3 regions of the Rhizobium sp. 268 genome follow, and region 3 is predicted to be linked to each of the others. Evidence: predicted binding sites of a transcription regulator. Region 3 holds the regulator's gene; each other region holds the start of a gene.
The links. Region 3 encodes LexA, which represses DNA repair genes until DNA is damaged. Its sites were predicted from a motif close to TGTTCNNNNTGTGTTCNG; they were not measured.
Positions count from the first base shown of each region.

Region 1 (5,908 bases), on a different contig from region 3:
ATCCCACCGCCGTCGCCACCTACGCCTCGAAGGCGCATGAGCAGAGCATCGTCGGCTTCCTGACCAATATCATTCCGACGACGATCGTCGGCGCCTTTGCCGATGGCGACATTCTGCAGGTGCTGTTCTTCTCGGTGCTCTTCGGCATCGCGCTTGCCATGGTCGGCGAAAAGGGCGAGCAGGTCGTCAATTTCCTCAATGCTCTGACGGCGCCGGTCTTCAAGCTCGTCGCCATCCTGATGAAAGCTGCCCCGATCGGCGCTTTCGGCGCCATGGCCTTCACCATCGGCAAGTACGGCATCGGATCGATCGCCAATCTCGCCATGCTGATCGGCACTTTCTACCTCACGTCGCTGCTCTTCGTTCTCGTCGTTCTCGGCGCCGTTGCGCGCTATAATGGCTTCTCGATCCTGGCGCTGCTGCGCTACATCAAGGAAGAGCTGCTGCTGGTTCTCGGCACCTCGTCGTCGGAGGCCGCACTTCCGGGCCTGATGAACAAGATGGAAAAGGCCGGCTGCAAGCGCTCGGTCGTCGGCCTCGTCATCCCTACCGGCTATTCCTTCAATCTCGACGGCACCAACATCTACATGACGCTGGCGGCGCTGTTCATCGCCCAGGCAACCGGCATCAACCTCTCCTGGGGTGACCAGATCCTGCTGCTCTTGGTAGCGATGCTGAGCTCCAAGGGTGCCGCAGGCATCACCGGTGCCGGCTTCATCACGCTTGCCGCCACGCTCTCCGTCGTGCCCTCCGTGCCGGTCGCCGGCATGGCGCTCATCCTCGGCATCGACCGCTTCATGTCGGAATGCCGGGCGCTGACCAACCTCGTCGGCAATGCCGTGGCGACGATCGTCGTGGCACGCTGGGAAAACGAACTGGATACCGCGCAGCTCGCCAGGGCCCTGGGCGGCCAGACAGAAGAAAGCGCTCCGGCCGCCGGACTGCAGCCGGCGGAATAATCAGCACGATTGTTGGCAATCTTTGCAGCGGCCCGTTATCCGACGGGCCGTTTCGCTTTCTGCTTCAGCGGTTGCCGCCGAGAAGACGGTCGTAAATGGCGCCGATCGCGTTTGCTTCCTTCTCCAGCGCAAAATTCGCTCTGACATGGCGCAGTGCATTCTCGCCATGCGCGACCGCCAGACCGGGATCGGCGATATAAGGCGCGATCGCCCGTGTCAGCGCTTCACTGTCGCCGGCCGCCACCACCGATCCGGTCTCACCTTCGGCTATGAGCTCGGCATAGGCGCCGGCGTCCGATGCCACCACCGCCGTTCGCGAAGCCATGGCTTCGAGCGGGGTCAGCCCGAAACCCTCGTTGCGGGAGGGGGCGACATAAAGCGTCAGGCGGCGATACCAGACCTTGATATCGGGCACTTCGCCGAGGAAGAGGATTCGGTCGCTAAGGCCCGCGGCGGCGACATCCGCCTTGAGCTTGTCTGCGAAGGCGATGTGCTCCGCCGTCACCCGGCCGGAGACGACGGCCGTCCATTCCGGGTGCTGTGGCAAGAGTTCGATCATTGCACGGACGAAAAGATCGGTGCCCTTCTGATGGCGCACGCGGCCAAAACAGCCGACCAGATAACGGCCCGGCAGACCGGTGGCGGCAATGCCGTCTTCTGCCGTTGCCGGCGGATGGAACAGCGAAAGGTCGACGCCGTGTTGGATGACCGTGTGCGGCACCTCGAGGAACGAGCCGGAGCGGTCGCTGGTCGCGATCACCGCGTCCATGCGGCGGATCAGCCATTTCGTATAGGCGGTATGGCGGCGCTGCGCGGCCGAGGTGAAGATGAGTTTCAGCGGCATGCGCAGGAGATGGCGAAGCAGGATGCCGACGGCCATCTCATTGTTGCGGCGGGCGTGCCAGACACGCCGCCGCCGGCGCGGCGGCGGGCGCCAAAGGCCAAGGAGCTGCGACCATCTCAGCTTCGCCAAGCCTTCCGGCAGGCCGGGGCCGAGCGTTGCGATCCTCATGCCGAGCCGGATCTGGCAGGGGATGAGCTGGACGATGGTCGACGTGACGCCGGAGAGCCGGCGCTTGAAATTGGGCGCGATGATCTCGACGTCACGCATATCAGGCAAGGGAGGGGTCTCGTCTGTGGCGGGCGGTCAGCCCCAGGAAACCTGAAGGATTTCGTAGGCCTTGGAGCCGCCGGGGGCATTGACCTCGATGGAATCGCCGACTTCCTTGCCGATGAGCGCGCGGGCGATCGGCGAGGATATGGAGATACGGCCGGCTTTGACGTCGGCTTCCTGGTCGCCGACGATCTGGTAGGTCTTTTCTTCTTCGGTGTCCTCGTCGACGAGCTTCACCTTGGCGCCGAACTTGATCTTGTCGCCGGACATCTTCGTCAGGTCGATGACCTCGGCGCGCGCCGTCAGGTCTTCCAGCTCGCTGATGCGGCCTTCATTGTGGCTCTGGGCTTCCTTGGCGGCGTGATATTCGGCGTTTTCGGAAAGGTCGCCATGGGCACGGGCTTCGGCGATCGCCTCGATGATTCGAGGGCGCTCCTCCTGCTGACGCCAGCGCAGCTCTTCCTGCAGCTTGACGAAACCACCCGGTGTCATTGGTACCTTTTCAACCATTTTTCTGTCCTTCACTCCTTGTATCCACGCAGCAGGCGCGAACACAAAAGAAAACAGGTCCCGAAGGGGAGCTTCGGAACCGTGCCACAATCCTAGTTAAGTGCTTATAGCAGATCGCCAAGGCCGATTTCCAGAAAATTCGCATTAACGAAAAAGCGAGCCGCCGCCACAGCGGGTCATCAGGCGCAAAAACGCGCTCAAGGCCGGATCGCCGCGATTGACTTTGTTCGTAAGAACATATAGTGAACATACTGATGAAGAAATCGCTAACAGAACGCTTGGCCATCCTTTCCGATGCTGCCAAATATGATGCTTCCTGCGCCTCCAGCGGCACGGTGAAACGCGATTCGGCTGCAAGCGGCGGGCTCGGCTCGACCGAGGGATCCGGCATCTGTCATGCCTATGCGCCGGATGGGCGATGCATTTCGCTTCTGAAAATACTGCTGACCAATTTCTGCATCTACGACTGCGCCTATTGCATCAATCGCTCCTCGAGCAATGTCGAACGGGCGCGCTTCACGCCCGAAGAAGTCATTTGGCTGACGCTGGAATTCTACCGCCGCAACTATATCGAAGGCCTGTTCCTGTCCTCGGGCATTATTCGCTCGTCCGATTACACGATGGAAGAGATGGTCCGCATCGTCCGCGAACTGCGCGTGACGCATAATTTTCGCGGATACATCCATCTGAAATCGATCCCCGAGGCGTCGCCGCGTCTGATCGAGGAGGCGGGGCTTTTTGCCGACAGGCTGTCGCTCAACATCGAGTTGCCGACGGATAATGGCATCAGCCGCTTCGCGCCGGAAAAGAAGCCCGCCAATATCCGCCGATCGATGGGCGATCTGAGGCTGAAGATCGAGGCCGCCGGCGAGCCGACGCTGCGCACGAAGAAGCGTCAGCGCTTCGTGCCGGCCGGCCAGAGCACGCAGATGATCGTCGGTGCCGACGGCGCGAATGACGCGACGATCCTTGCGACCAGCGGCCGGCTTTACAGCAGTTACGGCCTGAAGCGTGTCTATTATTCCGCCTTTAGCCCGATCCCGGATTCATCGAAAAACCTGCCGCTGATCAAGCCGCCGCTGATGCGCGAACACAGGCTCTATCAAGCCGACTGGCTCTATCGGTTCTATGGGTTCGGCATCGACGAAATTACCGCCAACCAGACGGGCGGCATGCTCGACCTCAACCTCGACCCGAAGCTTGCCTGGGCGCTCGCCAACCGGGCCGAATTTCCCGTCGATATCAACAAAGCCGAACGTGAACGCCTACTGCGCGTTCCCGGTCTCGGCACCAAGACGGTCAAATCAATCGTTTCGGCCCGCCGCTTTCGCCGGCTGCGGCTCGACGATCTTTCGCGGCTCGGCATCTCGATCAAGAAAGTCCAGTCCTTCGTCTCGGCGGAAGGCTGGTCGCCGCGCCGGCTGATCGACCGCCCGGATCTTCGCGCTATGTTCGAGCCGAAACCTGAACAATTGTCGCTGCTATGATGCGCCGGGTCGTGCTGGCGGGACGGGGCGATCTTGCCGAATGGCGCGATGCCGCGCGCGCCTTTGCCGCCGCCGGCATTTTGCCTGAGGAGATCGACTGGCGGGAAAAAAGCGCAGAGGCGGATCTTTCGTTCCAACGCGACGCCATGCCGCCGGTGCCGGTGACACGCAAGCCGATGACGGTGCCGCCCGCCTTTATCGAGCTTGCCGAGACGGTCCTCTGCCACTCCGACCCGGCGCGGTTCTCCTTGCTTTACCGCCTGCTCTGGCGGCTGCAGATGGACCGGCAACTGCTCGAAGTGGCCTCCGACGAGGATGTCGTGCGGGCTCGCCTGATGGCAAAAAATGTCCGGCGCGACGCCCACAAGATGACGGCTTTCGTCCGTTTCAAAGAGGTTGGTGCGGCAGCTGCTGGCCGTCGAAAATTCATCGCCTGGTTCGAGCCGGACCATCATATCGTCAGGCGCACGGCACCCTTCTTCCAACGGCGCTTCACCGATATGGATTGGCTGATCGCCACGCCCAAAGGGTCGGCGGCCTGGGATGGCGAGCGGCTGACGATCAGCGATGCCCCCTGCGAGAAGCCCAATCTCACCGATACCACCGATGAGCTATGGCGCACCTACTATGCCAGCATTTTCAATCCGGCGCGGCTGAAGCTGAAGGCGATGCAGGCGGAAATGCCGAAAAAATACTGGAAGAACCTGCCGGAAGCCGATCTTATCCCCGGGCTGATCGCCTCCGCCGAGAGCCAGGTGCGGGCGATGGCCGCGCGCGAGGCGACGCAATCGCTGCCCTTTCACGACCGGCTTCAGGAGGCCGCCCGCAACCTTCCCATAGAACGCGAAGCGCCGGCCGGCACGCTCGAAGCCCTCAGCGCCGAAGCCGCCGCCTGCACCCGCTGCCCGCTTCATGCCAAGGCGACACAGACCGTCTTCGGGGAGGGGCCGCGCGATGCAGAGGTGATGTTCGTCGGCGAGCAGCCGGGTGATCAGGAGGATATTGCCGGGCGCCCCTTCGTCGGCCCGGCCGGCAAACTGCTCGACCAGGTGATCGCGGACGTCGGCATCGACCGTTCGGCGCTCTATGTCACCAATGCCGTCAAGCACTTCAAATATGAGCCGCGCGGCAAACGCCGTATCCATCAGAAGCCGAATATGGGCGAGGTGAAGCATTGCCGCTGGTGGTTGGATCTGGAACTGGCGCTCGTCAAACCGAAGCTGATCGTCGCCATGGGGGCGACGGCGCTTGCGGCGCTGACCGACGTGAAGGAGCGCCTGCAGGATGTCAGGGGAAAGGCAATGGCGATCGAAGGAGGACGCACGCTCTTCGTGACGGTGCATCCCTCCTATCTGCTGCGCATTCCCGACGAGCGACTGAAAGCGGAGGAGATGGTGCGATTTCGCAATGATATGCTGCAGATTCAGCGGCTTATGGCGTCCGCCGGCTAAAGTGATTCCAGTGAAGACGCGCCATCGCTCACCGAGCGATGGCGCCGCTGGAATTGCTCTATCTCAGGCGAAGTAACTCTGCAGCGGCCGGACTTCGAGATTGCCAGCCTTCAGCGCCTTGATCGCTTGGGCGGCAGCTTCGGCGCCGGCCATGGTTGTGTAGTAGGGCACCTTCTGCATCAGCGTCGCGCGGCGCAGCGACTTCGAATCCGAGATCGCCTTGTTGCCGTCCGTAGTGTTGATGACCAGCTGAACCTGGCGGTTGCGGATGGCATCCTCGATATGCGGGCGGCCTTCGAGCACCTTGTTGATCTTGGTGGCGGTGATGCCGTTTTCACCGAGGAAGCGGGCGGTGCCGCCGGTGGCCAGCACCTTGAAGCCCTGTTC
Region 1 covers NZ_JAPPSO010000023.1:46,143-52,050, reverse strand. Annotated here, with positions in the region: gene OS035_RS30200 (dicarboxylate/amino acid:cation symporter) at 1-959, shown strand, start outside; gene OS035_RS30195 (glycosyltransferase family 4 protein) at 1,024-2,079, opposite strand; gene greA (transcription elongation factor GreA) at 2,107-2,583, opposite strand; gene OS035_RS30185 (putative DNA modification/repair radical SAM protein) at 2,838-4,070, shown strand; gene OS035_RS30180 (UdgX family uracil-DNA binding protein) at 4,070-5,521, shown strand; gene carB (carbamoyl-phosphate synthase large subunit) at 5,585-5,908, opposite strand, start outside.
Region 1: the regulator LexA is predicted to act here: its motif matches at 2,815-2,832, upstream of OS035_RS30185 (putative DNA modification/repair radical SAM protein).

Region 2 (5,908 bases), on a different contig from region 3:
GCCATCATCAGCACATGGGTGGCGCCGACGGAGACTTTCGGGAAGGTGTAGCGCGCGCCGATCAGGCCACCATTCGGCGCCTTGGCGTTGATGTAACCCGCGTCGATCTCCATAGTGGCGCCGAGCGCCGTCAGGCCCTCGATGAAGAGATCGACGGGACGCGTGCCGATGGCACAGCCGCCCGGCAGCGACACCCGGCAATGGCCTTCGCGCGCCAGGAGCGGGCCGATGACCCAGAAGGAAGCGCGCATCTTCGAGACCAGTTCGTAGGAAGCGGTGGTATCGACGATCGTGCGGCAGGTGAAATGGATCGTGCGGGCGTAGGAATCTTCCTGGCGCTCGCGGCGGCCGTTGACGGCGACATCGACGCCATGATTGCCGAGGATGCGCATCAAGAGTTCGACATCGGCCAGATGCGGCACGTTTTCCAGCGTCAGCGTGTCGCTGGTCAGAAGCGAGGCAATCATCAGCGGCAATGCGGCATTCTTGGCGCCGGAAATCGGAATGATGCCATTCAGCTCATTACCGCCGACGATTCTGATACGATCCATGTGCGCTTACGGGCCGCGCCCGCCTTTCCTGAAATACTGCCTTGGAATAGGGAGTGGGGTGTTTAAGGGATTTTTCGCGACGCTTCAATTGACCGCGGACGGAACATTACGATTCGTCCATTTTTGCGGCAGGCAGTCCATTTGTTTCGTCGGCCTGGCCCGAACGGCGGGCGCGCACCTGCTGTTTGCGTTTCGAAAGATTTTCCCTGAGTTTTGCGGCGGCGCGTTCGCGGCGCAGTTTCGCCTGGGCCTCGATCGCCTGTTTGCGGCTCTGCTGGCCGGTTTCGGTCTTGTCGTTCATGTGACAGGATTAGCCGAATTCGCGCCGATCCAAAAGGGCCTTGCGCCCCAATCCACGCGAAGTTGGAATTTGCTGCTTGCGCTTGCCGCCAAGCTGTGGCAATAGCCGCCCCGTTCCCGCGATTTGAGCCACCCGGCTCGCACGGGTCCTGGTCCTGCTGCCGTAGCTCAGTGGTAGAGCACACCCTTGGTAAGGGTGAGGTCGGTGGTTCAATCCCACTCGGCAGCACCAGTTTTCTCTTTCAGTATCCGACATCATTTTCCGCGCGCTCGGCTTGCCCTCATTCAGCTGCCGCCACCAACCGGGGTCGAGCCACGCGTCGCGACCCGTCCTTCGGACCCCCGCTTGCGGGGCGAAGGGGGAATGTCGCGAACTCTCCGTCCCTCGCTAACCTCTTGCATGGCACGTCCCCTCGCCCCGTTTACGGGGAGAGGGTTAGGGTGAGGGGCAGCCATCCGCACGAAGCGGACAGCACGGCAGTGCAATCCGGGATTTCGGTGACTTCGAGATAATAAGGTATGAAGGGCGAAAACTGCCAGAGGTCGAACAATTCTCCGGTCAGCACTACTTCCTCATCTGGAATTGGTTCGTGAGGCCCCAAAGGAACTCCATCGAACACGCTTTCGACATACCAGTGATCAAATTTCTCTGCCGAGAGATAGGCGCCAAGATCAATGACCGTGCCGTACACCGGGAGGGTAGCTTGCAAATATTTCCGCTGCATTTCGGGGATGGTTTCGACGGAGATATGTGTCAGGAAAGCGTCTTCAGTAGCAGATACCTCTGCCCCGCGAGCGAAGGCCGGCATTGCCAGCGCCGCGCAGAGAAAAGCAGCCTGGATCATTTTTCGATCTAAACTCATCTCGAGCCCTCAGATTTCCCGGCACGGTAGCGGTGGCACCGCGCCGACGCCATACAACTTATTTGCGACTGCGAAAAATTTCGTTTGGCGCCCGCTCGAGGTCCGTCCTCCACAAGCTGACATTTGGCCTCATCGGCAACAAACGATTCACCATTGTTGGCCGTGAAAATCCCGCTAGAATGCCACTATGGCGACGTCTCCACGGAGGAATACGGAGGCGCTGCATGCTTTGTTTCTGTCGACAATCGTGGAGGAGCATTGATGGCAACTGAAAAATGGGACAGCCCGGTCAAGGTCGGTTTCGAAGATGCCGACGCGCGAACGGTCAGCGGGCCGTTCGATGCGCTGAAATGCCTGGCGGATTTCTGGCCGAATTCGCGCGGGCTGCGTTATATCAAGGCCCGCAGCACCTGCCGGGCAGCGCTCGATGGGCGCAAGAGCGTGGAGGAAGCACGAGCCGAATTCCTGGCGGCGGCCGAAGAGGCGAAGCTGAAGTTGCATTAGCGCCCAAGCGTCCGACAGGACGCGGAAGCACGCTCCGCCACGATGAACTGGGTTCTTCTGCCGGCATTTCCGTAAACGGAGTGTGCCGGAACGGTGCGACGCTTTAATTTACTTAACCCTGCATCGAACCTATGGCGGGTTTTGGTGCAACGGGCGTTGTGCCCGGGATAAGTCTATTCATAAAAGACACGCAGCCATCATGATGATGGTTAGAGGCTCGTCACCTCTGCGGGAACGCAGGCGAGCCTCGTTTGGGCAGGACTATTTTCAGCAGTCCGCGCCACCCTCACTTTCCACCTCGATATAACCGACGCCGATGATCGTGCCATCGCCGGCGCGGATGAAGGAGGGGAGATACTGCGGTTCTGCCGGCGTGCAGGCGATGGCGCCGGTATATTCATTGAGGGCGACCTGGTCCTTCGGCAGCGCCGAATAATTTGTGCCGGTTTCCAGCGAGGCATAAGCGGAACCGGCAAAAACGCCGGCCGATATCATGGTGACTGCCGAGAGGCGAGGAAGCGACTGCATGAGGGGTCTCCAGCGTTTCGATCCGGCATTTCAACCCGCGGAAGGGCACTTGGTTCCCTCAGCGCCGCAACAGACGACTGTGCACATAACCTCGGCCGACGATGCTTTCGGCGATTGCGACCGCCCGCTCGACATCGCCGCGCCGTCGCACGAAACCGTCGAGAATGACATAGGAGCCCAGCATGCTCACAGCAATTTCCTCAGCGTCGAGACCATCGGCGGCATGAAGAGCGCTCTCCACCGAAGCACGTGTCGCCGCATCGCCATGGCCCTGTCGGCCGGGTTCGTCATGGTCGGGGAATAAAGGATACCCGATCACCAAAGCGCCTCCTGAGGTTTGGTATATCCGGTTAACGCCGCAACAACGCTTTTCGTTGCGGCCCGCCGGTCTCGACCGGATATTCGCGCGTGATTTCTGCGGGGCCTGGTGTGGCCCACCCTTGGCGAAAGGTGCCGCGGCTTCCATATCTCTCTGCAGCCGAAAGAGGATGACGGTGATGAAAGTGCTGCTGCCCGTTTTGTTTGCCGGAGTGTTGCTGGCCGGCTGCTCGTCGGCCGATAGTCCGGCGTTGGACCCCATTCCCGGCAGCATCACCTATGGCGGCCAGCCGCGAACGAAACTGACCAAATCGCCGGTCGGCAGCGCCGTCCACCACCAGTTCTACGACGGGACCGGCCAGCGCGTCGAGGAAACCTACATTCTTCAGCCGGATCGGAGCCTGAAGCTGGTGCGGCGCGTGGTAGGGCCGGATTTCCCCGATTGAGGCACCCCTCTGCGCCAGAATGCTTGACAGCGGCTGAAATCGCGAACATTCAAGGAACATCTAATCTTTCCGCAGTGATTCTGCGGAAGCCCGACCGGACGGCTGGATGTATCTCGAAAAGCTCAATCCCCAGCAGCGCATGGCCGTCGAGCATGGCACGCTCACCGACGGCAGCCATATTGCCGGGCCGCTGCTGGTCATTGCCGGCGCCGGCTCGGGCAAGACCAATACGCTGGCGCATCGGGTCGCCCATCTCATCGTCAAGGGCGCCGATCCCCGCCGCATCCTGCTGATGACCTTCTCGCGGCGGGCCGCCGCCGAGATGGCGCGGCGCGTCGAGCGCATCTGCCGGGATGTGCTGGGCACGAACGCCGGTGTCATGGCCGATGCGCTTCACTGGTCCGGCACTTTCCACGGTATTGGCGCGCGGCTGTTGCGCGATTATGCGCAGCAGATCGGCCTCGATGCCGATTTCACCATCCACGACCGCGAAGACAGCGCCGACCTGATGAACCTCATCCGGCACGATCTCGGCTTGTCCAAAACGGAAAGCCGGTTTCCGGCCAAAGGCACCTGCCTTGCCATCTATTCCCGGGCAGTGAACTCGGAAACGGCACTCGATCAGGTGCTGCGCGACGTTTTTCCCTGGTGCGCGGCCTGGGAGAAACAGCTGCGCGAGCTTTTCGCCTGTTATGTCGAGGCGAAGCAGAGCCAGAACGTGCTCGATTACGACGACCTCTTGCTCTACTGGGCGCAGATGGTCGGCGAGAGCGTGATTGCCGAGGATATCGGCAGCCGCTTCGACCATGTGCTGGTCGACGAATATCAGGACACCAACCGGCTGCAGGCCTCGATCCTGCTCGCGCTGAAACCCCAAGGCCAGGGGCTGACGGTCGTCGGTGACGATGCGCAGTCGATCTATTCCTTTCGCGCGGCGACGGTGCGCAACATCCTCGATTTTCCCGCCGCCTTCAGCCCGGCCGCCAATATCGTCACGCTCGACCGCAACTATCGCTCGACGCAGCCGATCCTTGCGGCGGCCAACGCCGTCATCGATCTCGCCTCGGAACGCTTCACCAAGAACCTCTGGACCGAGCGGCAATCTGCCGAGCGGCCGCGCCTCGTCACGGTGCGCGACGAGGCTGACCAGGCGCGTTATATCGCCGACATGGTGCTCGACAACCGCGAGGAAGGCCTGATGCTCAAGCAGCAGGCCGTACTCTTCCGCGCCTCGCATCACAGCGGGCCGCTGGAGGTCGAGCTGACACGGCGCAACATTCCCTTCGTCAAGTTCGGCGGGCTGAAGTTTCTCGACAGCGCCCATGTCAAGGACATGCTGGCCGCCCTTCGCTTCGCGCAGAACCCGCGCGACCGGGTGGCAGGCTTCCGGCTGATGCAGATCCTGCCGGGCGTCGGGCCGTCGACGGCGCAGAAGGCGCTCGACCTGATGGCCGAGGATGCGAGCCCGATCACGGCACTCGCCGCCATGCCGGCGCCGCCGCGTTCCGGCGAGGACTGGACGGGTTTCGTTTCGATGCTGCAGGAGATGAAATCCGGCAAGGCCGGCTGGCCGGCGGAAATCGAGCTGGCGCGGCAATGGTATGCGCCGCATCTGGAACGGCTGCACGAGGACGCGGCGACGCGGCAGGCCGACCTGCTGCAGCTCGAGCAGATCGCTAGCGGTTATGCCTCACGCGAGCGTTTCCTCACCGAGCTCACCCTCGATCCGCCGGATGCCACCAGCGACCAGGCCGGCGTGCCGCTGCTCGACGAGGATTACCTCATCCTTTCCACCATCCATTCCGCCAAGGGCCAGGAATGGACGAGGGTCTTCATGCTGAATGTCGTCGACGGCTGCATTCCGAGCGATCTCGCCGTCGGCGCCACCGCCGAAATCGAGGAGGAACGCCGGCTGCTCTATGTGGCGATGACCCGTGCTCGGGACGGTCTCGATCTCGTCGTGCCGCAGCGCTTCTTCACCTATGGGCAGAATGCGCAGGGCGACCGGCACGTCTATGCCTCGCGCAGCCGCTTCATTCCGGCAACATTGCTGCAGTTCTTCGAGGCCTGCAGCTGGCCGCAGGTGAAATCGGAGACCGCCGCGCAAGCGCATGTGCGGCAGATGCGCATCGATGTCGGCGCCCGCATGCGCGGCATGTGGCGATAAATCGACTATCGTCTCAGAGAGATAGCGGCGGTTCGGCCGGCTTCAGGAAATGCTCGATCCTTGCAGCTCCCACCGCCTCGACGGAGGCCGGCGACCATTTCGGGTTGCGGTCCTTGTCGATGACGGCGGCGCGGATGCCTTCGAAGAAATCGGGATTATCGAGCATCCGCAGGCAGGCGCCGAGTTCGCGGCCAAGGCATTCGGCAAGCGAGGCGCTGCGTCGGCCGGCCC
Region 2 covers NZ_JAPPSO010000015.1:143,600-149,507, reverse strand. Annotated here, with positions in the region: gene murA (UDP-N-acetylglucosamine 1-carboxyvinyltransferase) at 1-551, opposite strand, end outside; gene OS035_RS26600 (hypothetical protein) at 658-852, opposite strand; tRNA gene OS035_RS26595 (tRNA-Thr) at 1,009-1,083, shown strand; gene OS035_RS26590 (hypothetical protein) at 1,274-1,696, opposite strand; gene OS035_RS26585 (DUF982 domain-containing protein) at 1,976-2,218, shown strand; gene OS035_RS26580 (hypothetical protein) at 2,486-2,746, opposite strand; gene OS035_RS26575 (BON domain-containing protein) at 2,805-3,065, opposite strand; gene OS035_RS26570 (hypothetical protein) at 3,244-3,510, shown strand; gene OS035_RS26565 (ATP-dependent helicase) at 3,617-5,677, shown strand; gene OS035_RS26560 (enoyl-CoA hydratase/isomerase family protein) at 5,691-5,908, opposite strand, start outside.
Region 2: the regulator LexA is predicted to act here: its motif matches at 3,552-3,569, upstream of OS035_RS26565 (ATP-dependent helicase).

Region 3 (5,908 bases):
GTGGCCCTGGGCGGCCAGTTCCTTGCGGAGCGTGTGGAAGACTTCCGAACCCATACGCACGGCTTCGGCGATCGTATCGGCGCCGACCGGCAGGATCATGAATTCCTGGAAATCGATCGGATTGTCGGCATGGGCGCCGCCGTTGATGATGTTCATCATCGGCACCGGAAGCAGGCTCGCGGAAGCGCCGCCGACGTAGCGATAGAGCGGCAGGCCGGAGGCTTGGGCAGCAGCCTTAGCGACGGCCAGCGACACACCGAGGATAGCGTTGGCGCCGAGGCGCGACTTGTTCGGCGTGCCGTCGAGCTCGATCATGATGTTGTCGATCTGGATCTGGTTTTCGGCATCGATGCCGCCGATCGCGTCGAAGATCTCGGTATTGGCCGCATCGACCGCTTTCTGCACGCCCTTGCCGAGGTAGCGCTTGCCGCCGTCGCGCAGCTCGACCGCCTCATGGGCGCCGGTCGAAGCGCCCGAGGGAACGGCCGCGCGGCCCATGCTGCCGTCTTCGAGATAGACATCGACTTCGACGGTGGGGTTGCCACGGCTATCGAGAATCTCGCGGGCGATGATATCGGTGATTGCAGTCATGGGTTCTTCCTGCTCGGTGGGTGATCAATCGTTCGAAGCCTGTCATAATCGAAGGCGTGCAAATTACAATGGCACATTGCGGCACCCTCGACCTGCATGTCCGATCGTCGCTATAGCACGAACATGTCAGGCTTTTGACTGTCAGCCCTTGGCGACAGCGTCAAAGGCCAGCAGCTTTTCCAGAAGCCGCGGCATGTCCTTCAAATAGACCATGTTCGGGCCGTCGGACGGTGCGTTGTCGGGGTCCTGGTGGGTTTCGACGAAGACGCCGGCAATGCCGGTCGCCACCGCTGCGCGCGCCAGCGTTTCCACGAATTCCCGCTGACCGCCGGAGGAATCGCCCTGCCCGCCCGGCTGCGCCACGGAATGGGTCGCATCGAAGATAACGGGCGCGCCCATCGAAGCCATGATAGGCAGCGAGCGCATGTCGGAAACCAGCGTGTTGTAGCCGAAGGAGGCGCCGCGTTCGCAGAGCAGCACGTTAGGATTGCCGCTGGCGTTGAGCTTCTTCAGGACGTTCTTCATGTCCCAGGGGGCGAGGAACTGGCCCTTCTTGACATTGACGGCACGGCCGGTCTCGGCGGCGGCGATCAGAAGGTCGGTCTGACGGCAGAGGAAGGCCGGGATCTGCAGGACATCGACCACCCTTGCCACTTCGGCGCATTGCTCGGCGGTATGAACGTCGGTGAGAACCGGAAAGCCGAATTCCTTCTTGAGATCGGCGAAGACCTGCATGCCTTTTTCAAGCCCGATGCCGCGCTCGGCCGACAGCGAGGTGCGGTTCGCCTTGTCGAAGGAGCTCTTGTAGACGAGGCCGATGCCGAGCTTGGCGCAGAGCTCCTTGAGCGTGCCGGCAACCATGAAAGCGTGGTCGCGGCTCTCCATCTGGCAGGGGCCGGCAATCAGCGACAGGCGGCCGGTATTGGAAAAGGTGACCTGGCCTGCGCCCTCGCCGATCCTGACTTCCGAATTCGTATCAGTGCTCATCATCTTTCCTCGAAGGCGAAAAGCGTGCCCTGCCCGGGCGCCGGCTTCACCAGAATGCGATTGTTCTTGCGCGTGTAGGTCACTCCGTTAGCAGCCAAATGCGCTTCTGTCACGGCAAGATCGGCGACGGTGAAGAGGATGGCCCGGCCGCGCAGGCCGCGGTCGGCGGATAAGACGGCAACCTCGAAATAGGCCTCCAGCCCCTCCGGCGTCATCAGGCTGATTTTCGCATTCGGCGCCGCGATATTGACGCCGAAACCGGTTTTCTCGACCGCCGACTGCGCCATGGCAAGGCTGACGAAACCGGCGTAGGCGGCGGCATCAGGCGCGCACAGCGCGATCTCGGCGATGCCGGTCACGCCATTGGCATGTGTCTCCAGCGCGCCGCGGTCGGCGGGCAATGGATTGATGCGCTGGCAGGTAAAGAGAAAGAAGTCCGGCGCACGCAGATCCGCTGCAAAGGCCAGTTTGAAGCTGCCGACGCTTTCGGAACCGTCCGGCATCTTCATTGGCCGGCTGAACTCCAGCATCTCGCCGGCGCTCGATCCGCCGGCAGCGAAGTGCCGATGATCGTGGCCGGCATCCTCGGTGCCGAAAACCACCGCCGAAAGCCCCTCATCGCCGCAACGGAAGCGGAAGGCCCGGTTGCGGGCGGTGAAGACATTCCCTTGCCGCGCCGAGGCCTCGCTCTCCTCGACGCTGGCGATACCGAGCGGCTCCAGATAGGTCTTGTCGGCGAAGAAGACACAGGCATTCTCCGTTCCGAAGGGATGGCGGGCATCGGCGGCAACCGTGAAGCCGAGCTTGCCGAGCCGCTCGCGGGCCAGATCGATATTGACGACGGGCAGCACGACATGATCCAGCGGGTGCGGTTTGGCGGAACGCTCGTTCATCATATCCCTCCCTCAAACGATAAGAGATGTGCGACAGCACCACCCCCAATGCAAGACATGTGTGCCAATCCGGCGAATGAAAATAAAAATCTCAAAGAGTTGGCGGCAAGTTTTACGGAAATTTAGCTACTTGCAGAACACATATGGAACATATAGTGTCTGTTCTGGATTTGTTTCAATCAGGGGTCACACGCCGATGCTCACGCGCAAACAACAGGAGCTTCTCCTTTTCATTCATGAGCGCATGAAGGAATCCGGCGTTCCGCCATCTTTCGACGAGATGAAGGATGCCCTGGATCTGGCCTCCAAATCCGGCATTCATCGCCTGATTACAGCGCTCGAAGAACGCGGTTTCATTCGCCGCCTACCGAACCGCGCCAGGGCGCTCGAGGTCATCAAGCTTCCCGAAGCCTATAGTCCCAGCATCCAGCCCCGGCGCGGCTTTTCGCCGAGCGTCATCGAGGGCAGCCTCGGCAAGCCCCAGCCGGTCGCCGCCCCCGCGCCTGTAAAACCCGTCGCCGACAACGGCAACTCGGTCTCGGTGCCGGTCATGGGCCGAATCGCTGCCGGTGTTCCGATCTCGGCAATCCAGAACAATACCCACGACATCGTCGTTCCCGCCGACATGCTCGGCTCCGGTGAACATTATGCGCTGGAGGTGAAGGGCGATTCGATGATCGACGCCGGCATCTTCGACGGCGACACGGTGATCATCCGCAACGGCAGCACCGCAAGCCCCGGCGACATCGTCGTTGCCCTCGTCGATGACGAGGAAGCGACGCTGAAGCGCTTCCGCCGCAAGGGCGCCTCGATCGCGCTTGAGGCGGCCAACCCGGCTTACGAGACCCGGATCTTTGGGCCCGACCGCGTCAAGGTGCAGGGCAAGCTCGTCGGCCTCATTCGCCGCTATCACTGACACTGGACAGGCCGGATTCGGTAAAACTGTTGCTGCGCCAGTCATAGGCGCGCTGGCGCATCCATGGCCGCGACAGCGTTTCGAATGCGGTTGCGACCTCCAGGCCGGTATCTGCGAAGCGCAGCTCGAGGGAACCGGTCTTGCGCAGCGTCTCACCGGTGAAGAGCGTCGCGCCTGAGCGGCAGCTGTTGAAACGCAGGCGGACCGGCGTCACGACGATATCGGCTGCATCGCAGGCCGGGCCGAGATAAGCGGCATTGTCGATGATGCTTACCACACGGCCATTGCCAAGCCTTGATATGCACCAGGCCTTTTTGACGCAGGAGAAGCGGTTTGTTTCACCGCCCGCGGCGGCCCCCCGCATCGCTGTCCTTGCTTCATTCTGTTGCTCGCGGGAAAGCCTGACGCGTCGGTCTTCCCCCTCCGGCGGGATAGCGGGGCCACCCAGCATCTTCGGCGGGTGATGCGTCGGCAGGACCAGCGCTCTTTGCCACTGGTCGAAGATGAAATCCGGCGGGTTTTCACGATTGGAAGCCATTGCCGCGGTCTCGACGAGCGCGACCAGACCGCCATCCTCCGAAATCACCAGATCCGGCGGCCGGGAAACCGGCAGAATCAACAGAATGAAGGTCGAAACGGCGAGGATTGCTGAGCCGGCATGGCGCAGCCGGGTGCGGAGCAGCGTCAGCAGCAGGAAGCCTGCCACGGCGATGGCGAAATACCAGGCGGGCAAGCGGCCGACGCCGATATCGCCGCCCCAGCCGGACACTGTCTTGGCGACCGCGATCACCAGATCAAGGCCGAAGCCGACCACCTTCCAGAGCGGAGCGTCCAGACCGAACGGCATGAGCAACATCGCCAGCAGCCCGGCCGGCATCACGATGAAGGAGATGATCGGCATCGTCGCGAGGTTTGCCGGCAGGCCGTAAGCGGTCAGGCGATGAAAATGTTCGATCGAAAACAGCGCCGTGGAAAAACCGCCGATCAGCGAAGTCAGGAAGACGCCGCCGAAGAAACCGGCGACCGCAACGAGCGGCCGGAAGACCGGCAGCCTCAGCAAAGCGTTTTCGCGAATGCGCCGCTCCTTCCACAACTGATAACCCGATACCAGCGCCAATGTCGCGGCAAAGGACATCTGGAAGCTCGGGCCCAGGACTTCGGAGGGCGAAATGGCGATGATGACGAGGGCCGAGAGCACGACATTGCGCAGGCTGATCGACGGCCGATCGAAGAAGACGGCAATCAGCATGATGGCCATCATGATAAAGGCGCGTTCAGCCGAGACCCCGAAGCCGGAGATCAGGTAGTAAGCGGTGACGGCGATGAGCGCGCCTGCTGCGGCGATCTTCTTGGTCGGATAGGCCTGGGCAGCACCTGGAAAGAGGCTGAGCAGCATCCGGAAGCCGACGAAGAAGATGCCGGCCGACAACGCCATGTTGAGGCCCGAGATCGCGACGATATGAGCAAGGCCGGACTGGCGCAGCGCCTCCGTCGTCGCATTCGAGATGGCGCGCCGCTCGTCGGTCACCAGAGCAGCGGCAAAAGCGCCCGTATCGCCGGGCAGGATCGATCGAATGCGATCGCCGATACCGCTGCGCAGCCGGTAAAGCCATTCGAGCATTGCTTCCGACGTCGACATTGCACCCTGCGGGCCCGCCCCCAAATCCCTCTCCGGAGCGCCATAGAAGAAGCCGTTGGCACCGATGCCGTCGAAATAGGCACTGAAGGAGAAATCGTTGAGTTCAGGCAGCGCTGGGCCTGCCGGAGGCGTCAGCCGCGCCCTGCCGGTGATGATGTCACCGATCTCGAAAGGCGTATCGGCGCCGCGGACGATCGCGGTGATGCGCCCCGGCCGCCGCTTCAGCTCCGGCGCCTCCGTGCCGGTGACGGCAAGGATGTAGCGCCAACGCCCACGTCCATCGCCTTCCCGCCGTTCGACACGGCCGGTCACCGTCGTCGTCACGGATGAATCGAGGATCACGGTCGAAGCCCTCCAGCTCTCGAATTGTGCTGAGAGCATGCCGCAGGCGAAAAGCGCCAACGCCAGGAAGCTGGCCTGCAGCACCGGCCGGCTGGGGCCGGCGACGAGAACCACGACCGCCGGCATCGCCAGGCAGAGAAGCGACGCGACGAGGGGAAAATCCCATGGCGCGAGAAACCAGAAGGCCGCCCCGGCGCCGAGGAAGACCGGCGAGAACAGCAGCAGTCGGCCATGGTCGGCCTCCTCGCCCAGCATGCGGATTCCGGCACGCAGCGATTGCGAGGCCGCGGCCGGCAGCCGGTGGCGCAACGGCATCGCGGACTGGGTCCTTGCCGACCGTTTCACCACCGCGGGCGCGGCAAAACCTGGGGAATCGGCCAGGCCGGCGCCCGCTTCCGGCCGCAATTCGACTGTCGTCAATTCCTCCATGCCCCGCCCAAGATCACCCGCGCCTGCGGGCAGAATGCAACCTTCAATCAAAACGAGCAAGAATAATCGATTGAAATATGAGGGAAAATCGCCACCGCCAAAAGAGCAGTC
Region 3 covers NZ_JAPPSO010000009.1:225,392-231,299, reverse strand. Annotated here, with positions in the region: gene eno (phosphopyruvate hydratase) at 1-591, opposite strand, end outside; gene kdsA (3-deoxy-8-phosphooctulonate synthase) at 733-1,578, opposite strand; gene OS035_RS19355 (VOC family protein) at 1,578-2,471, opposite strand; gene lexA (transcriptional repressor LexA) at 2,668-3,387, shown strand; gene OS035_RS19345 (ComEC/Rec2 family competence protein) at 3,368-5,797, opposite strand.